Regions from separate parts of the Dactylosporangium darangshiense genome, predicted to be linked through region 2. Evidence: riboswitches for the same ligand, from Rfam matches in the RefSeq annotation. Region 2 holds a riboswitch; the other holds the start of a gene.
What was found. A riboswitch is a leader RNA that binds a small molecule or an ion and turns the genes downstream of it on or off. The one in region 2 is predicted to bind glycine.
Positions count from the first base shown of each region.

Region 1: linked by a shared signal. The riboswitch ahead of gcvP (aminomethyl-transferring glycine dehydrogenase) and the one ahead of ABD901_RS26320 (L-serine ammonia-lyase) in region 2 are both predicted to bind glycine.

Region 1 is NZ_BAABAT010000013.1:16,892-26,231, forward strand. Features, by position in the region: gene ABD901_RS23970 (prolyl oligopeptidase family serine peptidase) at 1-651, shown strand, start outside; gene ABD901_RS23975 (MFS transporter) at 1,100-2,341, opposite strand; gene ABD901_RS23980 (hypothetical protein) at 2,462-3,127, shown strand; gene ABD901_RS23985 (chorismate-binding protein) at 3,179-4,363, opposite strand; gene ABD901_RS23990 (DUF5999 family protein) at 4,496-4,705, shown strand; gene gcvP (aminomethyl-transferring glycine dehydrogenase) at 4,732-7,557, opposite strand; glycine riboswitch at 7,628-7,728, opposite strand; partial or broken gene ABD901_RS24000 (nucleotidyltransferase domain-containing protein) at 7,763-8,422, shown strand; gene ABD901_RS24005 (nucleotidyltransferase domain-containing protein) at 8,468-9,214, shown strand; gene ABD901_RS24010 (AAA family ATPase) at 9,219-9,340, shown strand, end outside.
Region 2 is NZ_BAABAT010000015.1:30,576-39,915, forward strand. Features, by position in the region: gene ABD901_RS26295 (ROK family transcriptional regulator) at 1-586, shown strand, start outside; gene ABD901_RS26300 (IclR family transcriptional regulator) at 810-1,553, opposite strand; gene eda (bifunctional 4-hydroxy-2-oxoglutarate aldolase/2-dehydro-3-deoxy-phosphogluconate aldolase) at 1,582-2,229, shown strand; gene ABD901_RS26310 (sugar kinase) at 2,226-3,320, shown strand; gene ABD901_RS26315 (FtsK/SpoIIIE domain-containing protein) at 3,322-4,572, shown strand; glycine riboswitch at 4,612-4,703, shown strand; glycine riboswitch at 4,704-4,805, shown strand; gene ABD901_RS26320 (L-serine ammonia-lyase) at 4,838-6,202, shown strand; gene ABD901_RS26325 (MMPL family transporter) at 6,227-8,428, shown strand; gene ABD901_RS26330 (low temperature requirement protein A) at 8,439-8,792, shown strand; gene ABD901_RS26335 (SPFH domain-containing protein) at 8,782-9,340, opposite strand, start outside.

The DNA of each region.
Region 1 (9,340 bases), on a different contig from region 2:
CCGTCGTACAACCCGATCATCGGCCGCGGCTGGCTCGCCGAGGGCGGCACCTACGTCGTGGCCAACATCCGCGGCGGCGGCGAGTACGGCCCGGCGTGGCACCGCTCGGCCCTGCGCGAGAACCGCCCCCGCGCCTACGAGGACTTCGCCGCGGTCGCCGCCGACCTGGTCGCGCGAGGCATCACGACCCGCGACCGCCTGGGCATCGAGGGCGGCTCCAACGGCGGCCTGCTCATGGGCGTGATGCTGACCCGCTACCCCGAGCTGTTCGGCGCGATCGTCTGCGCCGTCCCGCTGCTGGACATGCGCCGCTACCACCTGCTCCTGGCCGGCGCGTCCTGGATGGCCGAGTACGGCGACCCGGACGACCCCGCCGACTGGGCCTACCTGTCGCTGTTCTCCCCGTACCAGAACGTGCGCGACGGCGTCCCCTACCCGCCGACGCTCATCACCACGTCGACCCGCGACGACCGCGTCCACCCGGGGCACGCCCGCAAGATGGTCGCCCTGCTGCGCGAGCACGGCAAGGACGTCACGTACTACGAGAACATCGAGGGCGGGCACGGCGGCGCTGCGGACAACGCGCAGCTGGCGTTCAAGTGGGCGCTGGCGTTCGAGTTCCTGTGGCGGACGCTGTCTCCTTCCTCCTAGCGCAATCGTTCCTCCTAGCGCAGTCGCCGACTTCCTCGCCAACCCCGGCCGGCCCGGGGCCTGAACCCACGCTCGGCGACCGCGCAGATTCGCGCGGTGCTGGCGCGGTCGCGCGTGGCCGCCGGCGCGGTCGCGCGTGGCTGGCGGCGCGGGCGCGTGGCTGGCGGCGCGGGCGCGTGGCTGGCGGCGCGGGCGCGTGGCTGGCGCGGTCGCGCGTGGCTGGCGCCGTCGCGCCGGGTTCGCGCGGGCGCGTGCGAGTGGGCGGACGTGGTCGTTGTGGCCGTCGCCGATGGCCTGCGATGCGTCGGCCGAGGCGCGTCCCAAGTCGGCGAATGCGATGTCGTGCGGTGCGGGCCGGTTTCCTTACACCCTAGACCACCTCACCAAATCGCGACCGCCGTCGATCACCCGCCGTGAAATCCGGTCACGTACCGTGACGACGTGCTGGTCAGGCGATCGCCAGGCTGGGCTCCTCCGCTGCCACGCGGCGGCGCGTTGTGCGGCGGTAACGGTAGACCTGCACGGCGCCGAGCGCCCACAGCAGGTACTGCACGGCGAACGCCCACCGGAACGCGGACAGCGACGGGTGCTCGGCGCCCGGCGCGGTCTGGACCTCGAGGAGGACGCCGACGGCGACGATCAGCAGGATCGAGGCGACGAAGCCGCCGACGTTCACGATGCCGGTCGCGCCGCCGATGCGGTCGGCGGGGTTGAACGAGCGGGCGTAGTCGAAGCCGATCATCGAGCCGGGGCCGTTCACCGTCAGGACCAGGACCAGGATCGTGAGCAGCCACAGCGGGGCGCGGCCGGGCCACAGCAGGACGACCGTCCAGGCCAGGGCCGACGCGCCGACGATGGCGAGGACCAGGGTCGAGCGGTGGTACGGCAGGCGGCCGCAGAAGTGGCCGATCACCGGGCCCATCACCAGGCCGCCGACGGTGAGCAGCGACAGGAGCAGCGCCGCGGTGCCGGCGGGCAGGCCCTCGCCCTGTGTCAGGAACGGGTAGCCCCACAGCAGCGCGAACACCGAGCCCGAGAACTGCGTGACGAAGTGGGTCCACAGGCCGAGGCGGGTGCCGGGGTGGGCCCATGACGAGCGCAGGCCCAGCTCGCGACGGGCACCGGGCTCGGCGTCGGCGGGCTGGTCGCGCAACGTGGTGAGAACGAGCACTACCGCGGCGGCGCCGAAGACGGCGGCGCCGAGGAACGTGGGCGTCCAGCCGGCGTGCCGCAGGAGGAGCACCAGCGGTACCGCGGAGGAGAGCGCACCCAACTGTCCGACCATGCCCGTCAGCTGGACCATGAGCGGGTTGCTGCGGGGCGGGAACCACAGGGCGACGATGCGCAGCACGCTGATGAACGTCATCGCGTCGCCGACGCCGATGAGGACGCGGGCGGCGATGGCGGTGCCGATGTCGCCGGCGAAGGCGAAGACGAGCTGGCCCGCGAGCATCAGGATGCCGCCGGCGGCCAGGAGGCGGCGGGAGCCGAAGCGGTCCAGGAGCACGCCGACCGGGATCTGCATGCCGGCGTACACCGCCAGCTGTGCCACGGACAGCATCGACAGCAGCGCGGTGCCGACGCCGAGGCGGTCGGCGGCGGTCACGCCGGCCACGCCTAAGGAGGAGCGGTGGAAGACGGCGACGATGTAGGCGAGGAGCCCGACGCTCCACATGAGGTAGCGGCGCATAGCGGGCTTGACGTTATCGGTCCGGCGCGCGATATCGGGGTGACTGTGACGGCCCTCAACTGTGCGTTTGCAGACACCGCCTACGCTGTCGGGGTCTGCTTTGCCGTTTTGAGGACAGTCATGACCGACCTGACCGCCCTGACCGACCGGCCCATCGCGTGGGAGCACTCCGGCGACGGCGAGTTCCCGTACCGCGCCGAGGTGGACGGGCGAACGCTCACCGTGCGGGTCAACGACTTCCCGGCGGCGCCGCTGTACACGCTGATCGTGGACGGCGCGGAGCTCGCCGACCTCGACGACTGGCCGGCGTCGTGGCGGCGCCCGCCCGTGCCGAGCCACCTGCTGGACCTGGTGGCGCGGCCGGTGACCACGGACCTGCTGTGGGCGTGGACGCAGCGCATCTGCGGCGTGACGACGGAGCACGCGGCGGAGGTGGCGGCGCTGCTGGGGCTGCCGGCGCCGACGCAGGACGACTTCGGGCGGCTGTTCGTGCAGCCGAGCCCGCCGGGGACGGCGTGGCTGCAGCTGTTCATGAACGAGCGGGCGGGGCTGGGGTCGGTGGAGATCCGGTTCGCGGAGCCGGCGCTGACGCGGGCCGAGCTGGACGCGTGCTTCGGGCCGAGCCAGAACCTGCCGCGGGTGCACTGGGACTCGCCGCACGTGACGGCGCACCGGGTCACGGCGCCGGACGCGCCGCTGTCGTGCTCGCTGTTCGCGTCGTTCCACGAGGAGCCGGAGCCGTCGCGGCGCGCGTTCCAGGTGTCGCTGCGCCGCGACCACCCGTAAAGCCGCGACCACACATGACGACGCGACCACCTACAAAGATGCCGAACACCGCTACACGCCGCGCAGGGCGGCCTTGATCGGGGCGGTCTTCGCGGCCGCCTCGGCGACCTCCGCGGCGGGGTCGCTGTCCCACACGATGCCGCCGCCGGCCCACAGGTGCGCGCGGCCGCCGGCGACCGCGACGGTGCGGATGGTCAGGCCGAGGTCGATCTCGACGCGGCCGTCGGGGCCGTGGCCGATCCAGCCGCAGGCGCCCATGCTCGGGCCGCGACCGACGGGTTCGAGCCGCGTGGCGACGTCGATCGCGGCGAGCTTCGGCGCGCCGGTGACCGAGCCGCCGGGCCAGATCGCGCCGAGCAGGTCGGCGAGGCCGACGCCGGGCGCGAGCCGCGCGGACACCGTCGACTCGGCCTGCCACAGGCCGGACCAGCGGCGGATGGCGAAGAGCTCGTCGACGCGGACGGTGCCGGTCTCGGCGACGCGGCCGAGGTCGTTGCGCTCGAGGTCGACGATCATCACGTGCTCGGCGCGCTCCTTGGCGGAGGCGAGCAGGTCGGCGCGGCCCGCGGCGGTGGCCGGGCGGGTGCCCTTGATCGGACGGGTGACGACGCGGCCGCCGGCGACGGCGACGAGGGTCTCGGGCGAGGCGGTCGCCACCCACCAGCCGCGGCCGCGCAGGACGCCGCCGTATCGGGCGCCGGGCAGGGCGGCGACGCGGGCGAGCGCCGCGGCGGGGTCGCCGGTGAAGGGTGCGCTGGCGTGGCCGACGAGGTTCACGACGTAGACGTCGCCGCGGGCGATCGCGTCGCGCACCGAGTCGACCGCCGCGGCGTGCTCGGCCGGTTTCCAGCTCGGTGTCCAATATCCGACAGTCCCGCGACCGGCGGGCTCAGCGCCCCCGGCGGGTGAGCTCCGGGGGGCGTGCGAGTAGGCGATGGCCACCAGATCGGGTACGGCGGGTGAGGGCGTGGAAGTTACAGAGGGTGGCGCCAGGAGGACCGCGATGCCACAGGTGGACGGGTCAGTAACGCTAGGTGACCACGAGATGTCCTGCATCGGTACGCCGTGTGTCGAGGCGAACTCGGTCAGTAATCGAAGTGGGTCTCCACCGTCACCGGCGTACCATTCGAGCCGGGAGCGCTCCCAGATCCGTGTGCGACATGCGTCGGGTAGCCCGGGAGGGTGAAGATCCACAGTCCCGGGCCTGTACCCGACAACCGGCCCTAGTGTGCTCATACGAAGGGTGGATTATCCCCAAGTTGTGTCGTCACATGTTCGGAATAGTGTCGTTGGCCGTAGTAGCGTGCATCACTGGTCATGTGAACAACCACACAGGCCTCAACTGAATCTCTCAATCGGAGACCCCCGATGCTCTGCCAGCACCTGCCACCCTGCCCCACCGCTGCCGACTCCGACCGGGAGGCCGCCAAGACCACGGCGAGCCACCCGGAGCAGGGTTGGAGCCTTCTATGCAACGGTGTGATCGTCTTTGAGGACACCGGCGAGCTTCTTCCCGATTGCAGCGTGATTGAGCCGCACCGTGGCCCGGCTCCTCACACCCTCGTCAGCGCCGCATAACGTAACGCTGTGTAGTTATCCCGCCGTCACTCTTCGTAAGCCGAGGCCGGCGGGCACGCGCACACCAGGTTGCGGTCACCGTAGCTGTCGTCGATGCGGCGCACCGGCGGCCAGTACTTCGCCTCCCGGGCCGCGGCGCTCGGGAAGGCGGCGAGCGAACGCGAGTAGGCGTGCGCCCACTCGTCGGCGGTAACCACCGCGGCGGTGTGCGGCGCGTTCGCGAGCGGGTTGTCGCCCGCGGGCCACTCGCCCGCCGCGACCCGGTCGATCTCCCCCTTGATCGCGATCATCGCGTCGCAGAAGCGATCCAGCTCGCCCAGGTCCTCGCTCTCGGTCGGCTCGACCATGAGCGTGCCGGCGACCGGGAACGACATCGTCGGGGCGTGGAAGCCGTAGTCGATGAGCCGCTTCGCCACGTCGGCGACGGTCACGCCGCTGACCTTCGTGATCCCCCGCAGGTCCAGAATGCACTCGTGCGCGACGAGGTGCTCGGCGCCGCTGTACAGCACCGGGTAGTGCTCGCGCAGCCGCGCCGCCACGTAGTTGGCCGCCAGCACCGCGGTCGCCGTCGCCCGGCTCAGCCCCTCCGGGCCCATCAGCCGCAGGTACGCCCACGGGATCGGCAGGATGCCGGCGGAGCCCCACGGCGCGGCCGAGACCGGGCCGACCGGCGCGTCGGCGGCCAGGAACGGGTGCGACGGCAGGTACTTCGCCAGGTGCGCGCGCACCGCGACCGGCCCGACGCCGGGACCGCCGCCGCCGTGCGGGATGCAGAAGGTCTTGTGCAGGTTGAGGTGCGACACGTCGGCGCCGAACTTGCCGGGCTTGGCGTAGCCGAGCAGCGCGTTGAGGTTGGCGCCGTCGACGTAGACCTGACCGCCGGCCTCGTGCACCTTCGCGCACAGGTCGGAGATGGCGGTCTCGTACACGCCGTGCGTCGACGGGTACGTCACCATGATCGCGGCGAGCCGGTCCCGGTGCTGCTCGATCTTCTTCTCGAGGTCGCCGAGGTCGACGTTGCCGAGCTCATCGCAGGCGACGACGGCGACCCGCATGCCGGCCATGACGGCGCTGGCCGCGTTGGTGCCGTGTGCGCTGGACGGGATGAGGCACATGTCCCGCTCGGCGTCGCCGCGCTCGAGGTGGTAGGCGCGGATCGCGAGCAGGCCGGCGAGCTCACCCTGCGATCCGGCGTTGGGCTGCAGGCTCACCGCGTCGTAGCCGGTCACCTCGCCCAGCCAGCGCTCGAGGTCGCCGATCAGCCGACGGTAGCCCTGGGTCTGCGACGCCGGCGCGAACGGGTGCATGTTCGCGAACTCGGGCCAGGTGATCGGCTCCATCTCGGTGGTCGCGTTGAGCTTCATCGTGCAGGAGCCCAGCGGGATCATGCCCCGGTCGAGCGCGTAGTCCTTGTCGGAGAGCTTGCGCAGGTACCGCAGCATGGCGGTCTCCGACCGGTGGCTGGCGAACACCGGGTGGGTCAGGTACGCCGACGCGCGGCGCAGCCCGGCCGGCACGGCGTCGGTGGTGTCCAGCGCGGTCACGTCGGCGTGCGCCAGCCCGAACGCGGCGAGCACGTCGCGCAGGTGGCCGAACGTGGTCGTCTCGTCGCAGGCGATGCCGACCCGGTCGGCGTCGATGCGGCGCAGGTTGATCCCGCGGGCGGCGGCCGCCTCGACGACCTGGCCGGCCTGGCCGGGCACGACGGCGGTGACGGTGTCGAAGAACGCCAGGTGCTCGGTGGTGACCCCGCCGGAGCGCAGCCCGGCGGCGAGGCGCACCGCCATGTCGTGGGTGCGGGCGGCGATCTCGCGCAGCCCGTCCGGCCCGTGGTACACCGCGAACATGCTCGCGGTCACCGCGAGCAGCACCTGGGCGGTGCAGATGTTGCTCGTCGCCTTCTCGCGGCGGATGTGCTGCTCACGCGTCTGCAGGGCGAGCCGGTACGCCGGGGCGCCGCCCGCGTCCTTGGACACACCGACGAGCCGGCCGGGCAGCGTGCGCTCCAGCCCCTGGCGGACCGAGATGTAGCCGGCGTGCGGGCCGCCGAAGCCCATCGGCACGCCGAAGCGCTGCGCGCTGCCGACGGCGACGTCGGCGCCGATCGCGCCGGGCTCGCGCAGCAGGCACAGGGCGAGCAGGTCGGCGGCCACCGTGACGATCGCGCCCCGCTCGTGGGCCTGCGCGACGAGCGCCTCGTGGTCGCGCACCACGCCGGAGGCCCCCGGGTACTGCAGGTGCAGCCCGAAGAACTCCTCCGGCAGCTCCTCGACGGTGACGTCCACGACGCGCACCTCGAGGCCGAGCGGCTCCGCCCGGGTCCGGATGACGGCGAGGGTCTGCGGCAGCGTGTCGGCGTCCACGACGTACACGTCCGACTTCGCCTTCGACGAGCGCCGCGCGAGCGTCATCGCCTCCGCGGCGGCGGTGGCCTCGTCCAGCAGCGACGCGCCCGCGACCGGCAACCCGGTCAGGTCGGCGACCACGGTCTGGAAGTTCAGCAGCGCCTCGAGGCGGCCTTGGCTGATCTCCGGCTGGTAGGGCGTGTAGGCCGTGTACCACGACGGGTCCTCGAGCACGTTGCGCAGGATCACCGGCGGCGTGTGCGTGCCGTAGTACCCGAGACCGATCATCGACACGAGCGGCCGGTTGGCCGACGCCAGCGCGCGCAGCTCCGCGAGGACCTCCGCCTCGGACGCCGCCGGCGGCAGGTCGAGCGGCTGGTGCCAGCGGATCGAACCGGGGATCGCGGCGGTCATGAGGTCCTCGACCGACTCGTACCCGACGGTCTTGAGCATGCGGGCCTGCTCATCGGCGGAAGGGCCGATGTGCCGCGCGGCGAAACTCGTCATAGCCACACTCTCTGAGTCGCGGGATAGGGGCGATGCGCTCCTCCCCCTCTGTCGCAGACTCCAGAGGTGCCAACCCGACGCGGTCCTTTTGCCTGAGAGGTTCCGGGGAGGATTTGCCCCTTCGGCGCCACCGTCAGGTGCTGCAACGGTGGTCTCTCCCGCACGGGTATTGGCGGCGAAACCTACCCTACCAACTGTGCAGGACTTGACCATCGTGGCGAAGCACACGATCTACTCGGCAGTCGTCGGCTCCCGCGCCTACGGCCTGTCCGGCCCCGCCTCCGACACCGACCGCCGCGGCGTCTTCCAGGCCCCGACCAGCGACTTCTGGCGCCTGGACAAGCCGCCGACGCACGTGGAGGGCCCGCTGCCGGAGCAGTTCTCCTGGGAGGTGGAGCGCGCCTGCACCCTCGCCCTGGCCGCCAACCCGACCGTCTGGGAGTGCCTGTACTCCCCGCTGGTCGAGCACGTCACCGACGCCGGCCGCGCCCTGCTGGAGCTCCGCCCGGCGTTGCTTTCCCGCCGCGCCGCCCGCACCTACGGCGACTACGCCCGCGACCAGCTGGCGAAGCTGACCTCGACCCGCGCCCGCACCGGCGAGGTCCGCTGGAAGCAGGCGATGCACATGGCCCGCCTGCTGCGCGCCGGCGCCCACGTCCTGCGCACCGGCGAGGTCCTGGTCGACGTCAGCGCACACCGCGACGAGCTCCTGGCGATCCGGGCCGGCGACCTGACCTGGGAGCATTTCACCGCCTTGGCCGCGGACCTGGAGGCCGACCTGTCCGCCGCCGAGTCGGAAACGGTGCTCCCCAAGTCGCCGGACCGCGCCGCGGTGGAGCGCTTCCTGGTCTCCCTGCGCTCCGGCGCCGCTTTCGGCGGCGCGCCGCCCTTCGTCCCCCGCCCGCTGCCGGTGCTCGACGAGATCCCGTCGTGGGCGGGCGAGGTGGCCGACGAGCACCCGTACCCGCTGGTCTTCGCCACCGTGAGCGGCGCCCATCTGTACGGCTTCGCCTCCGTCGACTCCGACCTGGACCTGCGCGCCTGCCACATCCTGCCGCTGCACGAGGTCGTCGGCCTGGAGACGGGCCCGGAGACGGTCCAGTCCGGCGGTGTCCGCGAGGGCATGGAACTCGACGTCGTCAGCCAGGAGCTGGCCAAGTTCGTCCGCCTGCTGCTCCGGCCGAACGGCTACGTCCTGGAGCAGCTGCTCTCCCCGCTGGTCGTGCGCACCTCCTCCCTGCACGAGGAGCTCAAGTCCCTGGCACCCGGCTGCCTCACCCCGGAGCACGCCCGCCACTATCTGGGCTTCGCCGCCGGCCAGTGGCAGCTCTACCAGCGCACCGGCGAGCTGAAGCCGGCGCTGTACACGTTGCGCGTGCTGCACACCGGCATCCACCTGATGCGCACCGGCGAGGTCCAGGCCGACCTGCGCGTGCTCAACACCCTCCCCTACGTCCCCGACCTCATCGAGGCCAAGAAGTCCGGCGAACACGACCTCCTGACCCCGTCGCTGGTCTCCCCATCCCGGCTGTCCGCGGACGTCGAACGCCTGACTGCCGAGCTGGAGTCCGCCCGCGATGCCTCGAGCCTCCCCGCCACCCCCTCCGCCACCGACGCCCTCAACGCCCTGCTGATCCGCACCCGGCTGGCTCGCTGAGCCCATGTCCGAACCACGGCGAGACTCCGGCCAGGCGATCGTGCTGATCACCGGCATCCAGGCATCCGGCAAGTCGACGGTCGCCCAGGCCCTCGCCGAACGCCTGCCACGCTCCGTCCACGTCCG
Region 2 (9,340 bases):
CCTCGGCACCGGCGTCGGCGGCGGGCTCGTCCTCGGTCACCAGGTGCACCGGGGCGGTTCGATGAACGCCGCGGAGTTCGGGCACACGTCGATTACGGAGAGTGGTCCCGCCTGCTACTGCGGCAACCGGGGCTGCCTCGAAAGCCTGATAAATCCGGCGGCGCTCGTCGCCGACGCGCACCGACTTTTGGCCGCCGGCGGTGAGAGCGCTCTCACGGCGGCCTTCCGCAGGCGACCGTCCACTGTGGACCACGGGGCCCTGTGCCGGGCCGCTGCGGCGGGCGACGCGCTCGCCGCCGGGGTGATCGGCCGGGCCGCCGAACGCCTCGCGGCCGTGGTCGTGAACGTCGTCAACATCGTCGACGTGGAGCTGGTCATCCTCGGCGGGCACGGCATTCGGCACGTCGAGGAACATTTCCGGCGGGCGGTGGTGTCGGCGCTGGAGGAGCGGGCCATCGCGCGGCGCATCCGGCGGGTGGAGGTGGCGCTCTCGCCGCTGGGCGACGACGCCGCCGTGGTGGGTGGCGCGGCCCTGGTGCTGCATTCCACGTTTTCACCGCAAGTCTCGGCGCTGCTGGCCGGCTGACGGCGCTTCGACATTCGCCACGAGAAATCGGATATATCCGTTATGTCCAAGAGAAGCGGGTTTGTGTCGCCGAAGGCGCCCTTTGGCGGGCGGCAATCGGCATGATCGCGCAGACATAGTGCCGCCCGCAATCCACCCGCGGCGCTGAATAGGGCATATACGAAATGTCGGATATGTCGTGGCGCGCCAGCGCCCGACATATCCGGAAAACGCCGGCAAAGGGTCAGAGAAAGCGGCGGGCGCTCGCTGCCTTTTCCACCGCCGCCGACAGCGCCGCCGCCACCTCGTCGATCGTGGACGGGCCGACGCGGGTGCGGGGAATGGACAGGCTGATCGCGTCGGCGGCCGGGTCGCGGGCCGGTACCGTGCGGGCCACACACACGATGCCCTCCGTGTTCTCCTCGCGATCCACCGCGTAGCCGCGCTCCCGGATCGCCGCCAGCTCGGCGTGCAGCGCCGCCCGGTCGACGATCGTGTGCGGGGTCAGCGCGGGGAGCGGGTCGGGGAGCAGGGCGTCCACTTCGGACGGTGGGCGCGCGGCCAGCAGGGCCTTACCCAGGGCCGTGGCGTGCGCGGGCAGGCGGCGGCCGATCGCGGAGTACAGGCGCAGGGGGTGCACCGACTCGCGCTTGGCGACGTAGGTGATGTCGGGGCCGTCCAGGCGGCCCAGGTGCGTGGTCTCGCCGAAGCGCGCGGCCAGCTCGTCCAGGATGCCCGACAGCAGGCCGACGGTGTCGTCGGCGTCGAGGTACGCCGCGCCGACCTGCAACGCGCGCAGGCCCAGGCGGAAGCGAGTCTCCTCGGCCTCGATCCACCCGCGCGCGGCCATCGTGCGCAGGATGCCGTGCAGGCTGCTCTTCGGGATGTCCAGCAGGCGCGTGAGCTCGGCCAGCGTCGACGGGCCCGCGGCGGCCAGGGTCTCGAGGATGTCGAGCGTCCGGTCGGCGGACTTCACAGGGTTGGTCACGCGACTCCCATGCACTATGGTCACGTACGTGACCGACGTTCAGCATACTGAACACACCCCAGTTCTCGAAACCATTGCCGCCGGGAAGATCGTGCCGGTGGTCGTCCTCGAGGAGGCCGCCTTCGCCGGGCGGCTGGCCGACGCCCTCGTCGAGGGCGGGCTGCACTGCGCCGAGGTGACGTTCCGGACCGCCGCCGCGGCCGACGCCATCCGGCGCATGGCCGACCGGCCGGGCATGCTCGTGGGCGCGGGCACCGTACTCACCGCCGCGCAGGTCGACCAGGCCGTCGACGCGGGCGCCCGGTTCGTCGTCAGCCCGGGCTTCAGCGCCGCCGTCGTCGCGCGCTGCGGTGAGCACGGCGTGCCGGTGTTCCCCGGCGTCGCCTCGCCGACCGAGATCATGCAGGCCCTCGACGCCGGCCTGGACACCGTGAAGTTCTTCCCCGCTGAGCAGCTGGGTGGGGTACCGATGGTGAAGGCGCTTGCGGCCCCCTTCCGCTCGGTGCGGTTCATACCCACCGGCGGCGTCAGCGCCGGCAACATCGCCGACTACCTGGCGCTGCCGTCCGTGCTCGCCGTGGGCGGCACCTGGATGGTCGCGCCCGATCTGCTCGCCGCCCGCGACTGGGACGCCGTGACCAGCCGCACGAAGACCGCATTGGAGAAGATCTCGTGATCCAGCTGCGCCCGGCGGCCGAGTGCCGCTACGACCTCGTCTCGCTCGGGGAGGTCATGCTCCGGCTCGACCCGGGCGAGGGGCGGATCCGCACCGCGCGGCAGTTCCGGGCGTGGGAGGGCGGCGGGGAGTACAACGTGGCCCGCGGGCTGCGCCGCTGCTTCGGGCTGCGCACCGGGCTCGTCAGCGCCTTCGCGGACAACGACGTCGGCCGGCTGCTGGAGGACCTGATCCTGCAGGGCGGGGTCGACACCACGTTCGTCAAGTGGGTCAAGTACGACGGGATCGGCCGCACCGTGCGCAACGGCCTCAACTTCACCGAGCGCGGCTTCGGGGTGCGCGGCGCCGTCGGGGTCTCCGACCGCGGGCACACCGCCGCGGGGCAGCTGCGCCCCGAGGACGTGGACTGGGAGCACCTCTTCGGCGAGCTCGGCGTGCGCTGGCTGCACACCGGCGGCATCTACGCGGCCCTGTCCGAGACCACGCCGGAGACCATCGAGGCCTGCCTGAGCGCCGCCCGCCGGCACGGCACCGTCATCTCCTACGACCTCAACTACCGGCCCAGCCTGTGGAAGGCGATCGGTGGGCAGGAGCGGGCCCGGGAGGTCAACCGGCGCCTGGCCGGGTTCGTCGACGTGATGATCGGCAACGAGGAGGACTTCACCGCCTGCCTCGGGCTCGAGGTGCCCGGCACCGACATCCACGCCGGCGCGCTGGAGGCCGAGAACTTCCGCACGATGATCTCGGCGGCCGTCGCGGCGTACCCCAACTTCGCAGTCGTCGCGACCACCCTGCGCGGCGTGCATACGGCGACCGTCAACGACTGGGGCGCCATCGCCTGGGCCGACGGAGACTTCGCCGAGGCGACGCACCGCCCGGGCCTGGAGATCCTCGACCGGGTCGGCGGCGGCGACAGCTTCGCCTCCGGCCTCATCTACGGGCTCATGACCTTCGGCGACCTCAAGACCGCCGTCGAGTACGGCGCGGCGCACGGCGCGCTGGCGATGACCACGCCCGGCGACACGTCGATGGCGAGCCTCAAGGAGGTCGAGGCGCTGGTGGCCGGCGCCGGCGCTCGCGTACAACGGTGAGATGCAGGCGACCTGGGGAACTGTCCGCATCGATCTGGACGCGACACCACACGTACTGATCGGCGGCACCGACGGGGCCGGGCTCGAGGGGGCCGTGCGGGGCTTCATCGCCGCGCTGCGCCGCGAGCACCCGCCGCAGGAGCTGCGGCTCCTGCTCGCCGACCCGCACGGGCACCAGTTCGGGCGGCTCGGCGACACCGTCGTGGCGAGCACGCCGTACCTCGTCGGCCGCCTCAACGAGGTCCTGCTCGGCGAGCTCGCGCGCCGCACCCGCGACCCGCTGGCCCGGCGTCCCCGGCTGCTCGTCGCGCTGTGGACGCTGGCCGGCGACACCGGGCTCGCGCCCGCCCTCGCGCGGATCGCCCGCGACGGCGCCGCGCTCGGCGTGCACCTGCTGGTGAGCGACAACCGCTACGTGCCGATCCCGATCGACCCCTACCTGACCTTGCGCGCGTCGATGCGCTCCATCAGCGAGCGCCAGTCGCGCGACCTCGTCGGCGTGCCCGACGCCTACCGGCTCGGGCTCGTCGGCGAGGCGCTGCTGCGCGCCGGCGACGGCCCGCCCGTGTGGCTGCGGCCCGAGCGCGCGGACGAGCCGATCCCGGTCGAGGCCGCCGGCACGCCGCCGCTGTGGACACCGCCGCCCGGCGCGCCGCCGATCCCGGACGCCGGGTCCGAGGGCAGGCGGCGGGTCCGGCTCGGCGTCGTCGACCGGCCCTTCGAGCACCGCCGCGACCCCCTCGTCTGCGACCTGGCCGAAAGCCTCGCCATCGTCGGCGGCCCGCAGTCGGGCAAGACGACCGCGGTGCGCAACCTGGTGACCGCGCTCGCGCCGGCCCGGGTGCGGGTCGCCGTGCTCGACCTGACCGGCCGGCTCGCCGACCTCGCCGGGCTGCCGCACGTCGCGGCCGTCGCCGGTGGCCGGGACCGGGATGCGGTACGCCGCACCGCACAGCTCGCCGCCGGCGACCCCGGCGGCATGCTCCTGGTCGTCGACGACGCCTCGCGGCTGCGCGACCACGACGACGCGTACGACATCGTGCGCCTCATGGCGCGGCGCGAACTGCCGTTCGTGGTCACCGCGCACCGCTGGAGCGAGCCCGGCCGGCGCATCGAGCTGCGCCTCGACCCCCGCGACTCCGCGATCTCGCCGTCCGCCGCGGCGCTCGTGCCCCACGAGCCCGGCCACGGCATCGTCGCCGGCGACGGGCCTGGCAGCGCGCTGCACGTGTACCTCGCACCCGCGCCCTGAACGCCGTAGGATACGCACCCGACAACCGCATACGCCGTTCGAACCGCGACGGGAGAGCCCCCGCACCTCGGGGCGCCGAAGGAGCAACTCCTCCCCGGGAATCTCTCAGGCCCACGTACCGCCGCGGCCAGGCGACTCTGAAAAGCCGGGACGCCGCGTCCCGCGCCCACGGTGCAACCCGCCCGCGTCCCGGGCGGCGAAGCTCTCAGGCATTCGATGACAGAGCGGGGAGGCCCACCCTCCGTCCTCGACCAGGGAGCCTCTCGTGACGGCGCTCAGCGCGTTCGACCTGTACTCGATCGGCATCGGCCCCTCCTCCTCACACACCGTGGGCCCGATGCGCGCCGCCCGCCGCTTCGTCGCCGGCCTCGCCGACGACGGGCTCCTGCCGCAGGTCGGGCGCATCCGGGCCGAGCTGTTCGGCTCCCTCGGCGCCACCGGGCACGGCCACGGCTCGGCGCCCGCCGTGGTCCTGGGCCTGCAGGGCGAGGACCCCGCCACCGTGGACACCGACACGACCGGCGCCCGGTTCGCCGCGGTCCGCGACTCGGGACGGATCGGCCTGCTGTCCGGCACCCGGACGATCCCGTTCGACCTGGATGCCGATCTGGTACTCCACCGTCGCCGCAGCCTCCCCGAGCACCCGAACGGCATGCGCTTCCACGCCTGGACGCCCGCGGGGGAGCCCGTCGCCGAGCGCACGTACTTCTCCGTCGGCGGCGGCTTCGTCGTCGGCCCCGGCGGCGCCGTCGTGCCCGGCGACGCTCCCGTCAAGTTCCCGTTCGGCACCGGCGCCGAGCTGCTCGCGCACTGCGACGGCCGGTCAATCAGCGACGTGATGCTCGCCAACGAGCAGGCCTGGCGCTCCGAGGCCGACGTCCGCGCCGGCCTGCTGCACATCTGGTCGGTCATGCAGGAGTGCGTGCAGCGCGGCTGCACCCGCCCCGAGGGCGTCCTGCCCGGCGGCCTGAAGGTCCGCCGCCGCGCACCCGCCCTGCACGCCGACCTGTCCGCAGAGCCCGGCACGCACGACCCGCTGCACGTCCTTGACTGGGTCAACCTCTACGCCCTGGCCGTCAACGAGGAGAACGCCTCCGGCGGCCGGGTCGTCACCGCGCCCACCAACGGCGCCGCCGGCATCATCCCCGCCGTCCTGCACTACTACACCCGGTTCGTCCCGGGCGCCGACGACGACGGCGTCGTGCGCTTCCTGCTCGCCGCGGCCGCCGTCGCCATCATCATCAAGGGCGGCGCCTCGATCTCCGGCGCCGAGGTCGGCTGCCAGGGCGAGGTCGGCTCGGCGTGCGCCATGGCCGCGGCCGGGCTGTGCGAGGTCCTCGGCGGCGACCCGCGCCAGGTCGAGAACGCCGCCGAGATCGGCCTCGAGCACAACCTCGGCCTGACCTGCGACCCGGTCGGCGGCCTGGTGCAGATCCCCTGCATCGAACGCAACGCCATCGCCAGCGTCAAGGCCATCAACGCCGCCCGCCTGGCCCTCAACGGCGACGGCGCGCACCACGTCACCCTGGACAAGGCCGTGCGCACCATGCGCGAGACCGGCCGCGACATGTCGATCAAGTACAAGGAAACCGCCCGCGGCGGGCTTGCGGTGACTGTCATCGAGTGCTGAGCCCGCCGTGAGAAGCTGTGCCTCATGGCGCAGGGCGTGGTGGCGAGGATCGGGCGGTTCTGCTTCCGGCACCGCTGGTCGGTGATCGGCCTCTGGCTGGTCGTGGTCGTGCTCGGCGGCCTCGCCTTCGGGCCGGTCTTCGGCGCGATCGCGGACCCGAGCAACCCCAAGCACGTCGAGGCGATCGACGGCCTCGATGCGGTCGCGACCGGCAATGACTCCAGCGGTACCGTCATCGGCCTCGTGAATGGCGTCGACCCCGGCGCCGATGCGGTGCGCGCCACCATCACCTCGGCGGCGCAGGACCTCCAGCAGGCCCCCGGCGTGCGCTCGGTCGCCACGCCCTACTCGGTGCCGCAGGCGCAGGCGCCGGCCTTCCGCGCGACCGACGGGCGCGGGCTGCTCGTCGTAGTCACGCTCGCCAAGCTCGAGCCGGCCGACAGCGACACGATCGTCGCCGACCTGCGCACCCGGCTGCACCGGCTCGACGACGAGCTTTCCGCCGCGGGTGTACCGCAGGCCACGGTCGAGGTCGGCGGCAACCCGGTGCTCAACGCCGAGGTGCGCGGGGTGCAGAAGGCGGACCTCGGGCGGGCCGAGGTGATCTCGCTGCCGCTCACGCTCGTCGTGCTCGTGTTCGTCTTCGGCGGGCTGGTCGCGGCCGGGCTGCCGGTGCTCGCCGCGTTCGTGTCCGTCGCCGCCGCCATGCCGCTGCTGTGGCTGTTCTCCCGCGTCACCGACCTGGACCAGAACGTCGTCACCGTGTGCACGCTGCTCGGCCTCGGGCTGTCGGTCGACTACGGGCTGCTGCTCGTCGCGCGGTACCGCGAGGAGGTCGCCGCCGGATTCGAACCGCAGGAGGCGGTCGGTCGGGCGTGGGCGACGGCCGGGCGCACGATCTTCTTCAGCGCGCTCACCGTCGCCGCCGCGCTGTCCGGGCTCATGATGTTCTCGATCCACCAGCTCAGCGCGCTCGGCGCCGGCGGCGTGTCGATCGCCGTCGTGGCCATGCTCGCCGCGCTCACGTTCACCAGCGCGCTCATCGGCCTGCTGCACCGGCGCATCCGGCCCTCGAAGCACGCGACGGCCCGGGCCGCCGCGCCCGGCGACGACCGCGGGTTCTTCGCCGCCCTGTCCCGCGGCGTGCAGCGCCGGCCGGTGCTCATCGTCGTCGGCACCGCCGCGCTGCTGCTGGCCGCCGGCTCGCCGCTGGTGGGCGCCACGATCAAACTGCCGCGGCTGGAGGGCGTGCCGCGCAGCGTCGAGTCGGCCCGGGTCTCCGACGAGCTCGCCGCGCGGTTCGGCCGGGCCTACCTGCCCGTCGTCACCGTCGTGGCGCGCACCGACGCGGCGAGCCTCGACGCCTACGCCGCGAAGTGGGCCCACGACCCGGCCGTCGCCGGGCTGCAGCCGGCCGCGGCGACCGCCAACGGCGTGGCCACCGTCGACCTGGTGCTGCGCGGCGGCGCGCAGGACGAGGCCGCGCAGGGCCTCGTACACCGGCTGCGCGCCGACCGGCCCGCCGGCGTGCAGTCCTGGGTCGTCGGGGACGCCGCGACGCTCGTCGACGTCGTCGGGCTGATCACCGACGACCTGCCCGCCGCGGTGACCGTGACCCTCGTCGCGATGATGGTGCTGCTGTTCGCGATGACGGGCTCGCTGGTCGTACCCGTGAAGGCCATCCTCGCCAACGTCGTCTCGCTCGGCGCCACGATGGGGGTGATGGTCGCCGTCTTCGAGCACGGCTGGGGCTCCGGAGTGCTGCACACGCTCACCGTCGGCGGCCTGGCCCCGTTCGTCGTCGTGATCGTGTTCGCCTTCGCCTTCGGCCTGTCGATGGACTACGAGGTGTTCCTGCTCGGCCGGATCAAGGAGTACGTCGAGCGCGGCGACGACACCGACACCGCCGTGCGCCGCGGCCTGCAGCACACCGGCCGGATCATCACCTCCGCCGCCCTGCTCATGGTCGTCGTCTTCGGCTGCTTCGCCGCCGCCGACCTCGGCACGATCGAGCAGATCGGCGTCGGCCTGCTCACCGCCGTGGTCATCGACGCCACCGTGGTGCGCTGCCTGCTCGTACCGGCGACGATGACGCTGCTCGGGCGCTTCAACTGGTGGGCGCCGGCCCCGCTGCGCCGCCTGCACGAGCGCATCGGCCTGCGCGAGCACACCCTTCCCGGCCCATCCTCGGCACGCGAGTCGGAGCCGGCCGCCGCATCGCGTTAGATTGGCGATCATGGCTACGCCCGCCGCCGAGGAGCGCCACGCGACCTGGCTGGAGCTGTTCTTCGGCCTCGTCATCGTCGCCGCCGTCGCGCAGCTGGCACACCTGCTGCACGACGGCGTGACGTTCGAGAAGGTGCTGATCTTCGCGTTCGCGTACTACGCGATGTGGAGCATCTGGACCGCGTTCACGCTCTACGCCAACGTCACCGGCACGCGCACCCGCCAGCGGGCCATGCTCGCCGCGATGTTCGGCATCGCCGTGATGGCCTCGTCGAGCGCGGCACGCCGGACCGCCGACACCAGAGCCGCACCGCGTTGCGGTCGCCGGCGTTCCCGCCGGCGACGCGCTCTCGCTACTCCTTGACGTGATCGGCTCGGTCGCCGGCCGTGATGGGCTCGATGACCGGCGCCGGACCCATGCCTTTACGCACCGCTTCCAACAGCGCCATTCCCTGCGCGGCAAGCGACGCGACGACGCTGTTGAGCCCCTCGGCACCGTCCAGCACCGTGAGGTTGGCGCCCTGCAGGCCCTGCGCGGCGGCTCGGATCAGCTCTGGCAGTTGCTGGATGACGAGCTGATCCAGCGCGATCCGGTCCTGCGCAGCGGCGGCCTCGGCGGACAGCTTGGTGGCATCGGCCTGCGCGCGGGCCAGCGTGGTGATGCGTTCGGCCTCGGCCTGCGCGGGTCGGACGACCTCCGCGACCAGCTCGGCCTGGCGCAGCTCGGCGTTCTTTTGCGCGACGAGGGATCGTTCGACCAGAACGCTCTGCTGGGCCTTGGCGGCGGCCAGCGGACCGGACTGGGCGGCCGTTTGCTGGGCCTGATCGATCTCGGCCTGGTACTGCGCCTGGGCGATGGCGGTCTGGCGGGCGTACTCGGCCTGGTTGCGCATGCTCTCCTGCTGCGCCATT